Regions from separate parts of the Paenibacillus rhizovicinus genome, predicted to be linked through region 3. Evidence: a T-box and tRNA genes for the amino acid it is inferred to sense, from the RefSeq annotation. Region 3 holds a T-box; the other regions hold tRNA genes.
The links. A T-box is a leader RNA that pairs with one kind of tRNA and senses whether it is charged. The one in region 3 lies ahead of GZH47_RS02595 (glutamine--tRNA ligase/YqeY domain fusion protein), so its partner is inferred to be a tRNA-Gln.
Positions count from the first base shown of each region.

Region 1: it encodes a tRNA-Gln, which carries the amino acid that the T-box ahead of GZH47_RS02595 (glutamine--tRNA ligase/YqeY domain fusion protein) is inferred to sense. The anticodon was not compared.
Region 2: it encodes a tRNA-Gln, which carries the amino acid that the T-box ahead of GZH47_RS02595 (glutamine--tRNA ligase/YqeY domain fusion protein) is inferred to sense. The anticodon was not compared.

Region 1 covers NZ_CP048286.1:4,808,689-4,814,791, forward strand. Annotated here, with positions in the region: rRNA gene GZH47_RS21590 (23S ribosomal RNA) at 1-1,548, shown strand, start outside; tRNA gene GZH47_RS21595 (tRNA-Asn) at 1,639-1,714, shown strand; tRNA gene GZH47_RS21600 (tRNA-Ser) at 1,720-1,810, shown strand; tRNA gene GZH47_RS21605 (tRNA-Glu) at 1,816-1,890, shown strand; tRNA gene GZH47_RS21610 (tRNA-Val) at 1,970-2,045, shown strand; tRNA gene GZH47_RS21615 (tRNA-Met) at 2,073-2,149, shown strand; tRNA gene GZH47_RS21620 (tRNA-Asp) at 2,184-2,260, shown strand; tRNA gene GZH47_RS21625 (tRNA-Phe) at 2,275-2,350, shown strand; tRNA gene GZH47_RS21630 (tRNA-Thr) at 2,376-2,451, shown strand; tRNA gene GZH47_RS21635 (tRNA-Tyr) at 2,459-2,542, shown strand; tRNA gene GZH47_RS21640 (tRNA-Trp) at 2,552-2,625, shown strand; tRNA gene GZH47_RS21645 (tRNA-His) at 2,646-2,721, shown strand; tRNA gene GZH47_RS21650 (tRNA-Gln) at 2,750-2,825, shown strand; tRNA gene GZH47_RS21655 (tRNA-Gly) at 2,831-2,905, shown strand; tRNA gene GZH47_RS21660 (tRNA-Cys) at 2,916-2,989, shown strand; tRNA gene GZH47_RS21665 (tRNA-Arg) at 3,005-3,081, shown strand; tRNA gene GZH47_RS21670 (tRNA-Leu) at 3,091-3,172, shown strand; gene GZH47_RS21675 (hypothetical protein) at 3,308-3,472, shown strand; gene GZH47_RS21680 (LiaF transmembrane domain-containing protein) at 3,801-4,088, shown strand; gene GZH47_RS21685 (PspA/IM30 family protein) at 4,184-4,882, shown strand; gene GZH47_RS21690 (PspC domain-containing protein) at 4,879-5,379, shown strand; gene GZH47_RS21695 (PspA/IM30 family protein) at 5,382-6,071, shown strand.
Region 2 covers NZ_CP048286.1:3,243,111-3,249,213, reverse strand. Annotated here, with positions in the region: rRNA gene GZH47_RS14500 (23S ribosomal RNA) at 1-903, shown strand, start outside; tRNA gene GZH47_RS14495 (tRNA-Ile) at 1,020-1,096, shown strand; tRNA gene GZH47_RS14490 (tRNA-Ala) at 1,110-1,185, shown strand; tRNA gene GZH47_RS14485 (tRNA-Asn) at 1,203-1,278, shown strand; tRNA gene GZH47_RS14480 (tRNA-Ser) at 1,284-1,374, shown strand; tRNA gene GZH47_RS14475 (tRNA-Glu) at 1,398-1,472, shown strand; tRNA gene GZH47_RS14470 (tRNA-Val) at 1,549-1,624, shown strand; tRNA gene GZH47_RS14465 (tRNA-Met) at 1,651-1,727, shown strand; tRNA gene GZH47_RS14460 (tRNA-Asp) at 1,764-1,840, shown strand; tRNA gene GZH47_RS14455 (tRNA-Phe) at 1,855-1,930, shown strand; tRNA gene GZH47_RS14450 (tRNA-Thr) at 1,953-2,028, shown strand; tRNA gene GZH47_RS14445 (tRNA-Tyr) at 2,036-2,119, shown strand; tRNA gene GZH47_RS14440 (tRNA-Gln) at 2,127-2,202, shown strand; tRNA gene GZH47_RS14435 (tRNA-Lys) at 2,212-2,284, shown strand; tRNA gene GZH47_RS14430 (tRNA-Leu) at 2,301-2,386, shown strand; tRNA gene GZH47_RS14425 (tRNA-Leu) at 2,397-2,483, shown strand; tRNA gene GZH47_RS14420 (tRNA-Gly) at 2,487-2,561, shown strand; tRNA gene GZH47_RS14415 (tRNA-Cys) at 2,571-2,641, shown strand; tRNA gene GZH47_RS14410 (tRNA-Pro) at 2,674-2,750, shown strand; tRNA gene GZH47_RS14405 (tRNA-Gly) at 2,764-2,834, shown strand; gene GZH47_RS14400 (RidA family protein) at 2,909-3,373, opposite strand; gene GZH47_RS14395 (alanine racemase) at 3,420-4,505, opposite strand; gene GZH47_RS14390 (VOC family protein) at 4,618-5,013, opposite strand; gene GZH47_RS14385 (YfbR-like 5'-deoxynucleotidase) at 5,179-5,808, opposite strand; gene GZH47_RS14380 (cellulase family glycosylhydrolase) at 6,007-6,103, shown strand, end outside.
Region 3 covers NZ_CP048286.1:567,794-573,896, forward strand. Annotated here, with positions in the region: gene GZH47_RS02590 (ArsB/NhaD family transporter) at 1-524, opposite strand, end outside; gene GZH47_RS02595 (glutamine--tRNA ligase/YqeY domain fusion protein) at 721-2,409, opposite strand; T-box leader at 2,484-2,734, opposite strand; gene GZH47_RS02600 (spore germination protein) at 2,908-4,476, shown strand; gene GZH47_RS02605 (Ger(x)C family spore germination protein) at 4,509-5,726, shown strand; gene GZH47_RS02610 (GerAB/ArcD/ProY family transporter) at 5,747-6,103, shown strand, end outside.

The sequences.
Region 1 (6,103 bases), 2.8 Mb from region 3:
CAGGGTAAGTCGGGACCTAAGGCGAGGCCGAAAGGCGTAGTCGAAGGACAACAGGTTGATATTCCTGTACCACCGTAAGCCGTTACGAGCAATGGGGTGACGCAGAAGGATAGTGACGCGGACTGATGGATGTCCGTCCAAGCAGTGAGGCTGATGTGTAGGCAAATCCGCACATCGATAAGGCTGGGCTGTGATGGGGAGCGAAAATTGCAGTAGCGAAGGTCATGAGTTCAGGCTGCCAAGAAAAGCCTCTAGCCAGGTGAAGGTGCCCGTACCGCAAACCGACACAGGTAGTCGAGCAGAGTATGCTAAGGCGCTCGGAAGAACTCTCGTTAAGGAACTCGGCAAAATGACCCCGTAACTTCGGGAGAAGGGTGCCTCGGTAGGGTGAATAGCCCGAGGGGGCCGCAGTGAAAAGGCCCAAGCGACTGTTTAGCAAAAACACAGGTCTGTGCGAAGCCGTAAGGCGAAGTATACGGGCTGACGCCTGCCCGGTGCTGGAAGGTTAAGGGGAGTGGTTAGCCGCAAGGCGAAGCTATGAACCGAAGCCCCAGTAAACGGCGGCCGTAACTATAACGGTCCTAAGGTAGCGAAATTCCTTGTCAGGTAAATTCTGACCCGCACGAATGGCGTAACGACTTGGGCGCTGTCTCAACGAGAGATCCGGTGAAATTTTAATACCTGTGAAGATGCAGGTTACCCGCGACAAGACGGAAAGACCCCATGGAGCTTTACTGCAGCTTGATATTGGACTTTGGTACGATCTGTACAGGATAGGTGGGAGCCTTAGAAATCGGAGCGCCAGCTTCGATGGAGGCATCGTTGGGATACCACCCTGATCGTATCGGAGTTCTAACCTGGTACCGTAATCCGGTACAGGGACCGTGTCAGGTGGGCAGTTTGACTGGGGCGGTCGCCTCCTAAAATGTAACGGAGGCGCCCAAAGGTTCCCTCAGAATGGTTGGAAATCATTCGTAGCGTGCAAAGGCATAAGGGAGCTTGACTGCGAGACCTACAAGTCGAGCAGGGACGAAAGTCGGGCTTAGTGATCCGGTGGTACCGCATGGAAGGGCCATCGCTCAACGGATAAAAGCTACCCTGGGGATAACAGGCTTATCTCCCCCAAGAGTCCACATCGACGGGGAGGTTTGGCACCTCGATGTCGGCTCATCGCATCCTGGGGCTGAAGTAGGTCCCAAGGGTTGGGCTGTTCGCCCATTAAAGCGGTACGCGAGCTGGGTTCAGAACGTCGTGAGACAGTTCGGTCCCTATCTGTCGTGGGCGTAGGAAATTTGAGAGGAGCTGTCCTTAGTACGAGAGGACCGGGATGGACGCACCGCTGGTGTACCAGTTGTTCCGCCAGGAGCATCGCTGGGTAGCCAAGTGCGGACGGGATAAGCGCTGAAAGCATCTAAGCGTGAAGCCCCCCTCAAGATGAGATTTCCCAGTATGTAAGACCCCTTGAAGACGACGAGGTTGATAGGTTCGAGGTGGAAGCGCAGCAATGCGTGGAGCTGACGAATACTAATCGGTCGAGGGCTTATCCAAGAACATGCTCTTTAGCTAAGCTAAGCAAGAAACCTTCGCAAAAGTTCGTATCCAGTTTTCAGGGTGTAAGTTGCCCGAATAACATACTGTTCCCTGATAGCTCAGTTGGTAGAGCACTCGACTGTTAATCGAGTTGTCACAGGTTCGAGTCCTGTTCGGGGAGCCATTTCTGGAGAGCTGTCCGAGTGGTCGAAGGAGCACGATTGGAAATCGTGTAGGCGCTAACCGCGTCTCGAGGGTTCGAATCCCTCGCTCTCCGCCAGATACGGCCCGTTGGTCAAGTGGTTAAGACACCTCCCTTTCACGGAGGTAACAGGGGTTCGAGTCCCCTACGGGTCACCAATTTCTCTAAAAATTCTTCAAAAAATGACTTGCAATGAGCATAGTAAATGAGTTATAGTATTACTTGTCGCTCAAACATGGAGGCTTAGCTCAGCTGGGAGAGCATCTGCCTTACAAGCAGAGGGTCGGCGGTTCGATCCCGTCAGCCTCCACCATAATTGCATAGCAATGATTTCTAATGACGCGGGGTGGAGCAGCCCGGTAGCTCGTCGGGCTCATAACCCGAAGGCCGCAGGTTCAAATCCTGCCCCCGCAACCAATTATCTTCGGTGTCTTACCGAGAATTATAATGTGGAGCCGTGGTGTAGTGGCCCAACATGCCTGCCTGTCACGCAGGAGACCGCGGGTTCGAATCCCGTCGGCTCCGCCATTATAACCAAGTAAGGCTCGGTAGCTCAGTTGGTAGAGCAGAGGACTGAAAATCCTCGTGTCGGCGGTTCGATTCCGTCCCGAGCCACCATTTAAGACAAGCAATAAGTTAATATGCCGGTGTAGCTCAGTTGGTAGAGCAACTGACTTGTAATCAGTAGGTCGTGGGTTCGACTCCTATCGCCGGCACCATTTTCATGGAGGATTAGCGAAGTGGCCAAACGCGGGAGACTGTAAATCTCTTCCTCACGGTTCGGTGGTTCGAATCCATCATCCTCCACCACTTTTTTATAGGGGCATAGTTTAAGGGTAGAACAGCGGTCTCCAAAACCGTTAGTGTGGGTTCAATTCCTGCTGCCCCTGCCAATTTCAAATAGTTATATATGGCGATCGTGGCGAAGTGGTTAACGCACCGGTTTGTGGATCCGGCATTCGTGGGTTCAATTCCCATCGGTCGCCCCATTTTAACTATAAGTATGAAATTAAATGTTGGGGATTAGCCAAGCGGTAAGGCAACGGACTTTGACTCCGTCATTCCCTAGGTTCGAATCCTAGATCCCCAGCCATTTACGCGGAAGTGGCTCAGCGGTAGAGCATCGCCTTGCCAAGGCGAGGGTCGCGGGTTCGATTCCCGTCTTCCGCTCCATTCTTCATCTGGCGCCATAGCCAAGTGGTAAGGCAGAGCTCTGCAAAAGCTTTACCCCCAGTTCGAGTCTGGGTGGCGCCTCCACAACTTCATTAATTTGTGCCCTTAGCTCAGCTGGATAGAGCGTTTGACTACGAATCAAAAGGTCAGGAGTTCGAATCTCTTAGGGCACGCCAACAAAAAATGCCGGCGTGGCGGAATGGCAGACGCGCGCGACTCAAAATCGTGAGGGAAACCGTGGAGGTTCGAGTCCTCTCGCCGGCACCACTTTTACAATGAATAACGAAAACATAGACGCTGATTGGACATAGTCCAGTCGGCGTTTTTTCGTTTATAGTGTTGTTCAACTTCTCGGCGCTTTGTACATATACATCTGTAAACGATGTTGAGGAGAGGATGCCGATGACCGACTTCGAAGAAAGACTGATTGCCGTATTGAAAGACATCAAAAGCGAATTAAGTATGGTGAGTAAGCGGTTGGACTCCATTTCCGATCATATCGATGATTCGAGAAGAAGCTTGGATGTATTGAATGAGTTAGTACAGGTAATTGCTTATTCGGATTGACGTGCTGAAGTACGTGGATTAGGAAAATCGCTTATTCAAGCCTGTTGGATCACTGATCTTGCAGGCTTTTTGTCATCTCTACTTATATCTTCATCAGAACTACACCGGAGAAGCGGATAATGTGATAGGCTGCGTATGAAAGCGGCAGTTCAGTCTGAGGGTCTGTAGAGTCCCCGCCTGAGGTCTAGGGTGAAATACCGTCGCGGGTCCGTTTTGAAGAATGCGAAAACAACCTACAATAAGGACATAAGCAAGAAACGAAACATCAGCAACGCAAAGCACGTAATGAGCTAGTAAGATTGATCGAATTGAGAGGCGGTGACATAACATGAACGGAAAAAATGCACTTGGCGCGGTTTTGGTTGTTTTTGGCGGATTGATGGTGATGAAGTTTCTTGGCATTCACCTCGGTTGGATCGTTGGACTTCTGATGCCTTTCATCCTGATTGGTCTTGGCGTTGTCGGGGTTAGAAACGACAGCAAAGTAATCGGCTCGATCCTGATCGTCGTAGGCGGCTTGATGCTTCTCCCGAAACTCTTCGGCTTGTTCTCGCTTCTGCTTGCGATCGTATTGATCGTATGGGGCGTGGCGATGTTTAAAGGAAAGCGAATTTAATCTATCACCTGGTTTGAATCGCAGTAATGACGGTAAAAGACATTTCGGATAAGCCGCAATAATCGTTAACGTTCGGAACGAAGGAGGATCAAGCAATGAGCATTTTGCGAAGAGTGAGGGACATGACGGCTGCGACGTTGAACGAGCGGCTGGAGAAGGCCGAGGATCCCGTTAAGCTGATCGATCAGTTTCTATGGTCGACGCGGGAGGAAATCATTCAGGCCGAGAAATTGTATCAACAGTGCGCAGGACACGGCAACCATTTGAAAACGCAATGGCTGCAAGCGGAGCAATTGAAAGAAAAACGCGAACAGCAAGCCATCATCGCGTTGAAAGCAGGCGAAGAGCATGTTGCCCGCATCGCTCTGATGGAGAAAGCGTCAAGCGAAGAGCGCGCCGCTCAGTACCGCGAGTTGTATGAACAAGCCGCTCAAAGCATCAGAGAGCTGGAAGAACAGCTTCGCGAGCTTCGCAGCGAGTATCAGAGCGTTTACGATAAGCGGGAGTATTTTGCGGCACGGATGGAGTCGCTTCGGCTGCAACAGCGATTGAACGAGCGTTACACGCAAAATGGCGTTTTCAACTCTGCGCCAGGTCAGCAATCCTCCGGGATATTCCGCAGGCTGGACGACCGAATCAGCGACATGGAGCTGGAGGCTCGCAGTCTCCGCGACCTGCGCAAGGCAGGACAGGATTGGGTTACTAGTGCAGGACAGTCGGTACAAAATGTGATTGAGCGCGAAATGGAGCAATTGAAGCGCAAACTGCAGCAGGAAGGATGGAAATCGCAATGAAGAAGCTGTATCGATCGCGACGCGACAAAAAGTTGTTCGGCCTCTGCGGCGGACTTGCCGAGTTGTTGAATGTAGATGCGACGCTGGTGCGGATTCTGCTGATCGTCGTCACGGTCTTTACGAGCGGCGCATTGATTGTTGTTTATATATTAGCGGGCTTGGTCGTGCCTAAGAATCCGTATGAGTTTGGCGGAGGCTACGGATCGGGTCAAGGCGGATACGGCGGCGGTTGGAACAACCAAAACCATGGACCGTATAACGGTGGCAATCCATATGGCAATTCCCAAGGCTTTGGGCAAAGCGGAAGCTCCTATGGCAGTTCTTACGGAACGCCGTCCCAGCCAGGACCGTCGTGGCAGAAACCGCCTGCCCAAACGCAGGCGCATGCTTCGACAAACATAGATGCAATGATGGAAGATTTGGAGAAACGCGCCCTGAAGAAAGAAATTGAAGAGCTTCGCGCAAAACTGGCCAAACACGAGAAGGGAGATGTTTAACAATGAGTATTTTCAAACGAATGAAAGATATGACGAAAGCATCCGTTCACGAGCTGTTGGATAAAATGGAAGATCCGGTCGTTATGCTGAATCAATATCTGCGCGACATGGAGGCTGAGATCCATGCGGCCGAACTGACGGTCGCGAAACAAATGGCTAACGAGCGCCGCATGCTGCAGCGTTTGGAGGAAGCGTCAAGAAGCGGCGCTGACCGCGAGGCGAAAGCCGAGACTGCGCTTCGTGCCGGTCAGGAAGAGCTGGCGCGCAAACTGCTGGAGGAGAAAATCTTCTTCGACCAGAAGACGGCCGAATTCACGGATCTGCACGGAAGCGCGAAGTCGCAGGCCGAAGAGCTGATGAATCAGCTGCACGGCATGAAAGACGAGTACTATCAGCTTCGCAACAAACGCAACGAGCTTGCAGCCCGCGCCCAAATGGCGAAGGCGAAGAAGCAAATGGCGCAGGTGAGCTCGGTACACACGATCGAGAGCGGCAATGCATCGCGCGGCTTCAGCCGTATGGAAGAGAAAATCATGCAGATGGAAGCGGAAGCAGACGTCATGCGGGTGCCATTCGGTTCCTACAACGGTCCGGTCACGGCGGCTGGCTCCGCCGATCCATCCAAACAGTTGAAAGTCGAGGAGCAGCTGCAAGCACTCAAGAGCAGACTGAACCCGCCATCCGCTGAATAGCGTTTCGCAGAATAAACGAACACTATGCCTAG
Region 2 (6,103 bases), 2.7 Mb from region 3:
GCTGTCTCAACGAGAGATCCGGTGAAATTTTAATACCTGTGAAGATGCAGGTTACCCGCGACAAGACGGAAAGACCCCATGGAGCTTTACTGCAGCTTGATATTGGACTTTGGTACGATCTGTACAGGATAGGTGGGAGCCTTAGAAATCGGAGCGCCAGCTTCGATGGAGGCATCGTTGGGATACCACCCTGATCGTATCGGAGTTCTAACCTGGTACCGTAATCCGGTACAGGGACCGTGTCAGGTGGGCAGTTTGACTGGGGCGGTCGCCTCCTAAAATGTAACGGAGGCGCCCAAAGGTTCCCTCAGAATGGTTGGAAATCATTCGTAGCGTGCAAAGGCATAAGGGAGCTTGACTGCGAGACCTACAAGTCGAGCAGGGACGAAAGTCGGGCTTAGTGATCCGGTGGTACCGCATGGAAGGGCCATCGCTCAACGGATAAAAGCTACCCTGGGGATAACAGGCTTATCTCCCCCAAGAGTCCACATCGACGGGGAGGTTTGGCACCTCGATGTCGGCTCATCGCATCCTGGGGCTGAAGTAGGTCCCAAGGGTTGGGCTGTTCGCCCATTAAAGCGGTACGCGAGCTGGGTTCAGAACGTCGTGAGACAGTTCGGTCCCTATCTGTCGTGGGCGTAGGAAATTTGAGAGGAGCTGTCCTTAGTACGAGAGGACCGGGATGGACGCACCGCTGGTGTACCAGTTGTTCCGCCAGGAGCATCGCTGGGTAGCCAAGTGCGGACGGGATAAGCGCTGAAAGCATCTAAGCGTGAAGCCCCCCTCAAGATGAGATTTCCCAGTATGTAAGACCCCTTGAAGACGACGAGGTTGATAGGTTCGAGGTGGAAGCGCAGCAATGCGTGGAGCTGACGAATACTAATCGGTCGAGGGCTTATCCTAACGTCTCTACCCAGAGACAACCAGCTAAATGTTCTGCAATGATTTCGTATCCAGTTTTCAAGGTGTTATCTCTATGACCATTTAAAGAGTATCCCACCTTGCAGTGGGTTTTTTATTGGCCTTTAGCTCAGCTGGTTAGAGCGCACCCCTGATAAGGGTGAGGTCGGTGGTTCGAGTCCACTAAGGCCAACCATATCTTCCTTTACGGGGCCATAGCTCAGCTGGGAGAGCGCCTGCCTTGCAAGCAGGAGGTCAGCGGTTCGATCCCGCTTGGCTCCACCAATACTTGTTTCACCTATTCCCTGATAGCTCAGTTGGTAGAGCACTCGACTGTTAATCGAGTTGTCACAGGTTCGAGTCCTGTTCGGGGAGCCATTTCTGGAGAGCTGTCCGAGTGGTCGAAGGAGCACGATTGGAAATCGTGTAGGCGCTAACCGCGTCTCGAGGGTTCGAATCCCTCGCTCTCCGCCAGAACTCTTCTTATTCTTGTTCAAGGCCCGTTGGTCAAGTGGTTAAGACACCTCCCTTTCACGGAGGTAACAGGGGTTCGAGTCCCCTACGGGTCACCAATTTACCCCCAAAAGTGAAGTAATGCGCTGCAGGTTAATCCGAGTACTTTTCGGGGAACCCGGGGTTAAACATTATGGAGGCTTAGCTCAGCTGGGAGAGCATCTGCCTTACAAGCAGAGGGTCGGCGGTTCGATCCCGTCAGCCTCCACCATAAATGCATAGCAAGGCTTGAAATGACGCGGGGTGGAGCAGCCCGGTAGCTCGTCGGGCTCATAACCCGAAGGCCGCAGGTTCAAATCCTGCCCCCGCAACCAATTTACTTTCGGTGTCTTACCGAGAAATTATAATGTGGAGCCGTGGTGTAGTGGCCCAACATGCCTGCCTGTCACGCAGGAGACCGCGGGTTCGAATCCCGTCGGCTCCGCCATTATAACCAAGTAAGGCTCGGTAGCTCAGTCGGTAGAGCAGAGGACTGAAAATCCTCGTGTCGGCGGTTCGATTCCGTCCCGAGCCACCATTTAAGACAAGCAACAACATATGCCGGTGTAGCTCAGTTGGTAGAGCAACTGACTTGTAATCAGTAGGTCGTGGGTTCGACTCCTATCGCCGGCACCATTTTCATGGAGGATTAGCGAAGTGGCCAAACGCGGGAGACTGTAAATCTCTTCCTCACGGTTCGGTGGTTCGAATCCATCATCCTCCACCATTTTTATTGGGGATTAGCCAAGCGGTAAGGCAACGGACTTTGACTCCGTCATTCCCTAGGTTCGAATCCTAGATCCCCAGCCATTTTAGTTTGAGTCATTAGCTCAGTTGGTAGAGCACCTGACTTTTAATCAGGGTGTCGTAGGTTCGAATCCTACATGACTCACTTTTCCTTGTTTTATGCGGTTGTGGTGGAATTGGCAGACACGCTATCTTGAGGGGGTAGTGCCCACTGGGCGTATGGGTTCGAGTCCCATCAACCGCACCATTACATATTTGCGGTCATGGCGGAATTGGCAGACGCGCTAGATTCAGGTTCTAGTGTCAGCAATGACGTGGAGGTTCGAGTCCTCTTGACCGCACCAATTGCGGAAGTGGCTCAGCGGTAGAGCATCGCCTTGCCAAGGCGAGGGTCGCGGGTTCGATTCCCGTCTTCCGCTCCATTTTTGTATGGCGCCATAGCCAAGTGGTAAGGCAAAGCTCTGCAAAAGCTTCACCCCCAGTTCGAATCTGGGTGGCGCCTTGGCTGTTTCGTTTTGAATTTGCTTTTGTTCACGGGATGTAGCTCAGCTTGGTAGAGCACCTGGTTTGGGACCAGGGGGTCGCATGTTCAAATCGTGTCATCCCGACCATATCTGCTTGATTGCGGGTGTAGTTCAATGGCAGAACTTCAGCTTCCCAAGCTGATGGCGTGGGTTCGATTCCCATCACCCGCTTACCTTAATGATAAGAGGCCTTGTATCCTAACGGATAAAGGCCTCTTTTTTGGCTGCTAACGGGTTCGATGGGACTAGTCGCGTATCTCTACGATAAGTTCGATTTCTACGGGCGTGTGAAAGGGCAGCTCGCTCGTACCGATCGCGGATCGCGCGTGCCGGCCGTTCTCGCCGAAGACGTCGATTAGGAAATCGGAAGCGCCGTTGACGACGTAAGGCTGATCGGCGAACCCCGGGGCGCTGTTGACGAAGGCGAGCATTTTGACGATTTTGACGACACGATCGAGATCGCCGAGATGATGTTTCATGACGGCGAGGCAGTTAATGATGACTTGACGCGCCGCTTGCTGCCCTTGTTCAATGGTGAGCTCGCTGCCAAGCTTGCCCTCAAACATCAACACGCCGTCAATGCGGCAGTCCTGACCGGAGAGATAGAGCAGGTTGCCGGTTTGGTTTGCGGGGATGTAGCTGAATTTGGGCTTGCCGACGGCAGGAAGCTCGATGCCGAGTTCTTTCAATCGGTTCTCGATAACGGACATGGTTTCGTTCTCCTCCCAATCCAAGCTGATAAACGAGCTAGCATGGCTATTCAAGCATTCCGCGGGCCAAGATCGGCCGCTCATCGAATCGGCCGGCTTCGGCCCAGTATAGTTTGTTGTGCAGGTTCAGCGTGCTGCAGATATGATTCGGGATGATATGTATCTGGTCGCCGACCTTCAGCTCGTGATGGGGAAGCAGCCGCAGCATGCCGTGTTCCTCGGTCATCCGCTCCAATACCGCCTCCGGAAGTTCAACCACATGGCCAAAACCATGCAGCAGCAGCGGCTCCGTATTCGGCTGCACGTCTGTAGCGAACGTCTTGCTTCCGCCGTCGATGACTGCATAATCCGGGCTGGGTCTGCTGATGACTGTAGCCAAAATCGATCCGGCGCAATCCTCCCAAGTCGATACGCCAAGCTTCGTTTGCATCGCGTCATTAAAGATATAAGTGCCGGGACGGATCTCGGTTACGCCTTTGACCGTTGCGGCATATAAGCCGGTAGGCGTCGAACCGACGCTGACATCGGCGACGGGAATGCCCAGGGCCCTCATTTCGTCGGCGAGCTGCACCATCCATGTCCCTTCTTCGATGCCTGCGCGTTCCAGTTCAAGCGTGGACCTGCCGTCAAGCAGCGGCCCGCGGAAGGTGAAGATGCCTTGAAGCCGCAGATGGGACAGCTTATGAATGAGGGAAGCGAGCTCTTGGGCATGCTCGCGCAGCACGCCTGTGCGCTTGAGTCCGGTATCGATTTCCAGACGGACCTCGAGGACAACGCCTTGCTGCTCGGCTGCTTCGGACAGACGCAGCGCCCCTTCGTAGCTGTCGGTACCGACGATTAACCGGATTTGGCGAGAGAGCTTGATGGCCCGTTCGATTTTGCTCCGCGTGACCAGCGGATACGCGATAAAAATATCCCCGATGCCGTGCCGTGCCATCACTTCGGCTTCGGAGACCTTGGCCGTCGTGATGCCGACCGCGCCTGCGGCAATCTGTTCCGCGGCAAGCGAGGGGAGCTTATGGGTCTTGGCATGGGGCCTTAGCTGCACGTTCAATGCTTTCGCGCGCGCAGCCATCCGTTCGATGTTGTTCCTCGTTCGCTTCGCATCGATGATTAAACATGGCGTCTCCAATACGGCTCAGCCTCCTTTATTGGGACAAGTCCTGTATGCGATTGCGCATGCAAGCCCGGCCACGGGAGGCCGGGCTTATAATTACGTTATGCACGATTAAGCATAGCTAATGCTATTTGGCGTTCTCGTCAGGCTGATGAATACCGAAGATATTCCCTTCCGTATCCAGGTAGTACCCTTGCCACGCCATCCCCGGCAGCGCATATTTTGGCAGTGCGAGCTGGCCTCCGAGAGCGAGGATCTTGGCTTCGGCAGCATCGTAGTCACCGACCCCCATCGTACACGCATACCCATTCATGGCCTGTCCGGGCTGCGGGGGAGGACCTTGACGCTTCACCAGAGCGCCGTTGATTCCCATCTCGTTCGCGTCTCCCGTCGTAGCCCCGTAATAGGGCATGCCGGCATAATTGCTCCAGTCCTCGAACGTCCATCCGAATACCTCGCCATAAAACTTCTTCGCACGCTCCATGTCGTCGACATGAATTTCGAAATGAACCAATCTTCCCATAACAGCCTCCTGTGTTTTGGCTTTCTATCACTTTCTGTTATTAGGTTCTCCTTTCCTGCTAGGTTTATATACGGCGATCGAAATTTAAGGTCGTGAGTGCACGCGGCGAAAACGAAAGACGCCGGCCTCAGGCTTGCTTTGGCTGGGCGTCGTGCAATGAAGAGATTAGGCGGCAAGCGCCTCCCTCGTGATCCGTTCGATGTCGATCGGAGAGCGGGCACCTTCGCTGACCAAGTCCGGTAAGATATGCTGCAGGAAATAATCGACGCAGTGCAGCCGGATGCCTTTGATCTTAATTAACGCATGGCGGTACATGACGATGAACTCCTGCTCGGAATTCCCTTTCTGCAGCTCGGCGAACGCTTCGTAGATCTGATCCATTTTATCGGCGACTTCGAGAATTTGCCCTTCGACGGAATCGTCTTTCCCTTCGCGCAGCTGCTTGCGGAAGATCGGCTTGAACGCCTCGGGAATATGCTCGTCGATGAAATGCGCCACCATGCCTTCCTCGACCTGCTGCAGCATCGAGCGAAGCTCCAGGGAATAATGCTTGACGGGCGTTTTGATATCCCCGATGAAAATCTCGCCGTAGTCGTGACTGCTCGTGATTTCGTAGAGCTTCTTCCAGTCGACGGCGATGCCGTGGCTTTCTTCGATATCGGCCAGCGTCTTGGCATACTGGACGACTTTCCACGAATGCTCGGCAACGCTGTGCTCCTGAAATTTGAATTTGCCGGGACAACGAATGATGCGCTCTAAATCGGTCAGCGATTGGAAATAAGCGTGAATGCCCATAGAGCCTCGATTCCTTTCTTGGATGAAGGTTGGCTTGCTGCCGCCGTAGGTCAAGTATAAAGGCCGATTATTAGCGGATCATTAATTCGCAGCTGCCAATTAAATGACAGAAGTCACCTTCCAAAATCGCGCCCAAGGCGTTACACTTAAACCATTGTAAGCGAATACATTCATGGTTGGAGAAGGGAGCCGCTGTTTATGAAACGTCTAGCACCATTCATCCTCTCGCTTATTCTATGTTCGTTCGCGCTGCTCCCCATGTATGCGGAACGCGCAGCCGCGGCACCGGCTGCCG
Region 3 (6,103 bases):
CTGATAAACGCCATGAACGTCAATTCCTTCACCGCGCTCCCGATCATGATATTCGGCGGGTCGCCGATCAGAGTCGCCGTTCCGCCGACGTTGGAGGCAAGGATCTGGGTCATCAGGAATGGAATCGGCGTGACCCGGAGCTGCCTGGTGATGCTGAAGGTGACCGGAACCATCAACAGTACCGTCGTAACGTTATCCAAGAAGGCCGAGCCCACGGCCGTGATCAGCGACAGCAGAATCATGATTCGGACAGGCTCTCCTTTCGCCTTCTTGGCCGCCCAAATCGCAATGAATTTGAAGAGCCCCGTATCGGCCGTAATCGAGACGATGATCATCATGCCGATCAATAGGCCCAACGTATTGAAATCGATGTGATGGAGCACCGTATCCTGATCGACGATGCCGAATACGACGACGAGCAGTCCTCCGAGCATGGCGACGATCGTCCGATGGATTTTCTCCGAAATCAGGAGCGCGTACGAAACCAGAAAAATAAGAATCGCCCAGATCGCTTGTTGTTCCATTATTGCCCTCCCCTTCCTTCTACTCGCATAGGTTTCCCGAAAAAAGACAAAAAGAGCCCGTCGATGACAGGCTCCTCCGGAAAAACGATATGCGGTTTGTTTCTACTAGCGTACACGCAGCAGCGGATCTTGTAAAGTCTAGAATCGGACTTGGAACAGCTTTAATGAAGCGTCGTAAGCGGAGGCCAAGGCAAAGTTAACCGTTCTTCGCCCGCCATGAATCCTTCAACGGTACGATACGGTGAAACACTAGCGGGCCATCGGCGCATGCCATCCGATCCACGGAGAAGTAACCATGCCGCAGGAATTGGTACTTCTGTTCCGGATCCGCATGCCGGACGGACGGCTCCACCAGTACGTCCTTCAACGTCACCAGCGAATTCGGATTCAGCGAAGCCGTCCAATCGCCGTCGTCCTTCGGAATTTCCTGGTCAAGCAGCAGCGGCTCGTATAGATGGACATCAGCTCTAACGGCATGATCAGCCGATACCCAATGGATCGTCCCTTTTACTTTGCGCCCGGCAAACCCGGTGCCGCTTCTCGTTAGCGGGTCGTAGGTGCAGCGCAGCTCCGTTACCTCGCCGGTTTCCGGGTCCTTGACGATGTCCTCGCACTTGATGAAATACGCCCCTTTCAGCCTGACCTCGCCGCCCGGGACCAGCCGGTGAAATCCCTTGGCAGGCTGCTCCATGAAGTCATCCCGTTCGATATAGAGCGTCTTGGCGAAAGGAACTTCTCTTATGCCGAGTGCTTCGTTCTCGCTGTTGTTCTCGATGCCGAGCAGCTCAGCGCCATCATCCGGATAGTTGGCAATGACCACTTTCAGCGGATGCAGCACGGCCATCACGCTTGGCGCCGCAGCTTTCAATTCTTGCCTGAGGCAATGATCCAAGAGCGAGATGTCGACGGTGCTCGAGGTTCGGATGCTTCCGATTTCGTCAATAAATCGGCGTATGCTCTCCGGCGTGAAGCCCCTTCGCCTCAAGCCGCGAAGCGTCGGGAGCCTGGGATCGTCCCAGCCGTCGACATACCCGCCTTCGACCAACTGACGCAAGAACCGTTTGCTCGTTACGACGCCCGTCAAGCTCAACCGCCCGAATTCCCGTTGCCGCGGCGGCTCCGGGATTTCAAGCTCCGTCAAGACCCATTCGTACAGCGGCCGGTGATCCTTGAATTCGATGGAGCATAAGGAGTACGTGATCCCTTCGATCGCGTCTTGAATCGGATGGGCGAAATCATACATCGGATAGATGCACCAGTCCTTCCCCGTCCGATAGTGCTCGGCGTGCAGGATGCGATAGAGCACCGGATCGCGTAGATTCATGTTCGGCGAGCTCATATCGATTTTGGCGCGAACGACTTTCGAGGAAGCGGGGAAATCGCCGTTCTTCATTTGCGCGAACAACGCCAAATTCTCTTCAACCGATCGATTGCGATATGGGCTGTCTCGGCCCGGTTCCGTCAGCGTTCCCCGGTATGCCGTCATGTCGTCCGGCGCGAGATCGCAGACATAAGCCTTCCCTCGTTCGATCAAGGTTACGGCGGCGTTATAGATCTCGTTCGAGTAGTCCGAACCGTAGTAGATGTGCCGGCCCGGATCGAAGCCGAGCCATCGGATATCCTCGATGATCGCTTCCACGTACGCGATATCTTCCTTCAGCGGATTCGTGTCGTCGAAGCGCAAATGAAACTGCCCGTTAAAAGCCTGCGCCATCGCATGATTCGTTTGAATCGCATAGGCGCTGCCAATATGCAGATAGCCATTCGGTTCGGGCGGGAATCGCGTGCGCATGGCTCTGGCGAACGGATGCCGTTCCAGTTCCTCAGTTATCGTTTTGAATAAGAACTGATCTGCGTGCCGCTCGCTGCTGGTAAGGTTACTCATAGTCGGCGCCTCCTAATGAACGTGATCGACGTACCTGCGAAAACAAAAAAAACTTCACCTCCAAGACCAGTTGTCTTGGGGACGAAGAATTCGCGGTGCCACCCCAGCTTCATTAATATGTCGCCATATTAACCTCTTCAAGTACGGCATGGTCATCCATGGTTATACTCTAGCTCTGTAACGGGAGCTCCCGTCATGCCATCCCCTTCGGGTTCCGGCAAGCTGCTCAGAGGCTTGTTTCGGGAAACGTCCTTCGCTCCTTCCCACCTGCCGGAGCTCTCTGTGCAAGAACTTGTTCCCCTACTCTTCTCTTCATCGCGTTTTGAATATTGCAAATAGTGTAACAATTAGAATTCGTCCTGTAAACCTCCATTCATCCAATCGTTCGAAAATGTTCGGAATAATTGCCGCCCGCGTAGGTAAAAAAAGGAGAAATAAGGCATACTACCCCAAATGCGGCTTGTCTTGAACTTTGATGCACGCGGAGGTGCGAACGCCATGAAGACGCGATCGGCAGCATTCGGCAAGGCCGGATCCAGCAAAGGAAGCGACGAGCTCGAACTCCCGACAGGGAAGCTCGATCCGGATTTGGACGTCAACTTAGCGCGATTAAAATCCGAACTCGTAGCAAGTCCCGATCTGATCGTGCGCAAGTTCACGCTGCGGACCGGGCAAGCGCTTCACGTGGCAGCGATCTATCTAGAGTCCTTAGCGGACAAGGCAATGGTGAACGACATCGTCATGCGCTCGTTAATGTCGCCGTTCCTGCCCGAAATACCGGAAGGAGCAGCGACGCCCGAGGACGCGTTCCGCTATATCTGCGATAACGCGCTGGCTGTCGCCCAGATCGAAATCATCGATAATTGGACTTCCCTGCTGCTGGAGCTGTTGACGGGCAAAATCATTCTGCTCGTAGACGGTTGGGACCAATGCATATGCGGCAACACCATCGGCGGCGATAAACGGGAAGTATCGGAAGCGAGCACCCAAGTCGTCATTCGCGGACCGAAGGACAGCTTCTCCGAATCCATAGCAACGAACATTACGCTCGTACGACGCCGAATAAAGAGCCCGAAGTTCGGCTTCGACTCGATCAAGATCGGTTCCGTCACGCAGACAACCGTCGCCATGCTGTATATCGACGGCATCGCCAAGGAGGAAATCAAGCAAGAGGTTCGGGCCCGCCTGGAGAAAATCAATACGGATGCGATCTTGGAATCCGGGTACATCGAGGAATTCATCGAAGACAATTGGAGCTCGCCTTTCCCTACCGTGTTCAACACGGAGCGGCCGGACGTGATCGCCGCGAATTTGCTTGAAGGGCGCATCGCGATCTTGGTCGACGGAACGCCCTTCGCCTTGGTCGTCCCCACCGTGCTGTCGCAGTTTTTTGCCGCAGCCGAGGACTATTACCAACGGTACGACATCGGGACCTTTCTCCGTTTGCTGCGGTATATGGCTTTCATCATCTCTTTGTTCGGTCCTGCCTTCTACATCGCCTTGACGACGTTTCACCAAGAGATGATTCCGACGACGCTCCTGATCAACTTGTCGGGCGCCCGGGAAGGCGTGCCCTTTCCGGCGCTTCTCGAGGCCTTCATCATGGAAATGAGCTTTGAAATCCTAAGGGAAGCCGGCATTCGGATGCCGCGGGCGGTCGGCCAAGCCGTATCGATCGTAGGAGCGCTCGTTCTGGGCGAAGCGGCCGTCCAAGCCGGCATCGTCTCTCCGATCATGGTCATCGTCGTGGCCATTACCGCGATCGCCAATTTCTCGATTCCGGCGTACAATCTGGCAATTACGGCGAGGCTGCTCCGCTTTCTATTCATGATCGCAGCCGGATTTCTCGGGTTCTACGGCATCATGCTCGGCTTGATCATGATGGTCGCGCACATGAATTCATTGCGGTCGTTCGGCGTATCGTTCCTGTCTCCGCTCGTGCCGCTTAAGTATAAGCAAATGAAAGACGTCTTCGTGCGTCTCCCGCACTGGAGCATTCTGCAGCGACCGGACGATACGGCGGAAGCAACCGTTCGGATGTCTCCGGGGCAGAAACCGAAGACCTAGTCCTGGCGAACATGTAAAGGGGCTCTTATCGGATGAAGAATCATAATCGCTTATCGAGGCTGATCCTCGTTGCGTTCGTTCTCGCTTCGACCTTCTTGGTGTCCGGCTGTTGGAACAGCAGAGAACTGAATAAATTGGCGATCGTAACGGCAATCTCGATCGACAAAGCGGCAAACTCCGATAAATACGAGCTCGCTTTCCAGGTCGTCATGCCGGGGGAATTGTCCAGTTCAGGGAAGAGCAGCAAAGGCTATGCGCCGTTCACCGTATATAGCGTCCAAGCTTCCACGCTGTTCGAAGGCATTCGCAAGGCATCCAAGCAGGTTCCGAGACAATTGTTCTTCTCGCATATCCAAGTCGTCATTCTCGGTGAAAGGCTGGCTAAGTCGGGAATCAAAGACATTTTCGATTTCTTCGAACGCTCGCACGAAGTGAGGCTGACCTCGATGCTGCTGCTCGCAAGGGGCAATTCTCCCGGCCAATTGCTCAGCGCCCTCATGCCGCTCGAACCGTTGCAGGCGGAAGCCTTGATCGGGACCGGCTTAAGCTCGGGACGGATTTGGTCCGGCTCGCCCGTTATCGGCATCGATGAAGCGATCCGCAAGCTCGTCAATCCGGGCGCGGAGCCCTCGATCAGCGGTCTCCGGATCGTAGGCGACGAGGAGTCGGTCGACAAGAAGCAGAGCCTGGAGCAGACGCATCCGCCCTACCATCTCGAAATCAGCGGCGTCGCCATGTTCCGCGAAGGCAAGCTTGCCGGATGGCTGGATCATGACAAAGCGAAAGGCTATATGTTCGTCATCAATCAAATGAGGAGCACGATCATGAATTTGGGCTGCGAAGACATGAAGAACGGTCTCGCGCTCGAGGTGGTCAAAAGCAAAACGAAAACCGCGGTCACCATGAAAGAAGGCAAGGCCATGGTGAACATCGACGTTTCGGCGGAAGGCAACATCGCGGAAGTGAAATGCGGCATTCCGCTGACGGATCTCTCCGCGCTGTACAAGGTGGAGCAGGATTGGAGCACCAAGACGAAGGCGAATATGATGGCGGCCATCCGCAGCGCGCAAGCGCAGCAGTCGGACGTGTTCGGCTTCGGCGAAATCTTGCAGCGCACCCATCCGAAAGCATGGCGGAAAGTCCAGGATAACTGGGCGGAAACGTTCGCGGAGGCAGAGGTCCATATTTCCTTCCGGGGACAGATCTTGCGGTCCGGCATGCGGGGCAAATCGTTATTGGAAGAATCTTGACTAAAAGGAGGCATGGCAGCATGAATAAACCGCTCGAGGTCATTGGCCCGCTGCATTTATTCGCATGGATCACCTTGTTCGAGCTGGGCACGGCCGTCGTAATTTCCGTCGGCATGGATGCGAAGCAGGATGCGTGGCTGGTGATATTGATCGGCTGTTTAATCGGAATCGCCATGTTTGCCGGCGTATACGGGACCTTGTACAAGCTGTATCCGGACAGCAGCATGACCGAATACGCGCGTAAAATCATCGGACCGGTGCCGGGGTGGCTGCTCGGTTTCGTTTATCTGCTGTATTTCATCTACATTGCCGGCCGCGATACCCGCGATTTCATCGATCTGCTGTCCGCGGCGGCCTACGATGCCACGCCTATGTTC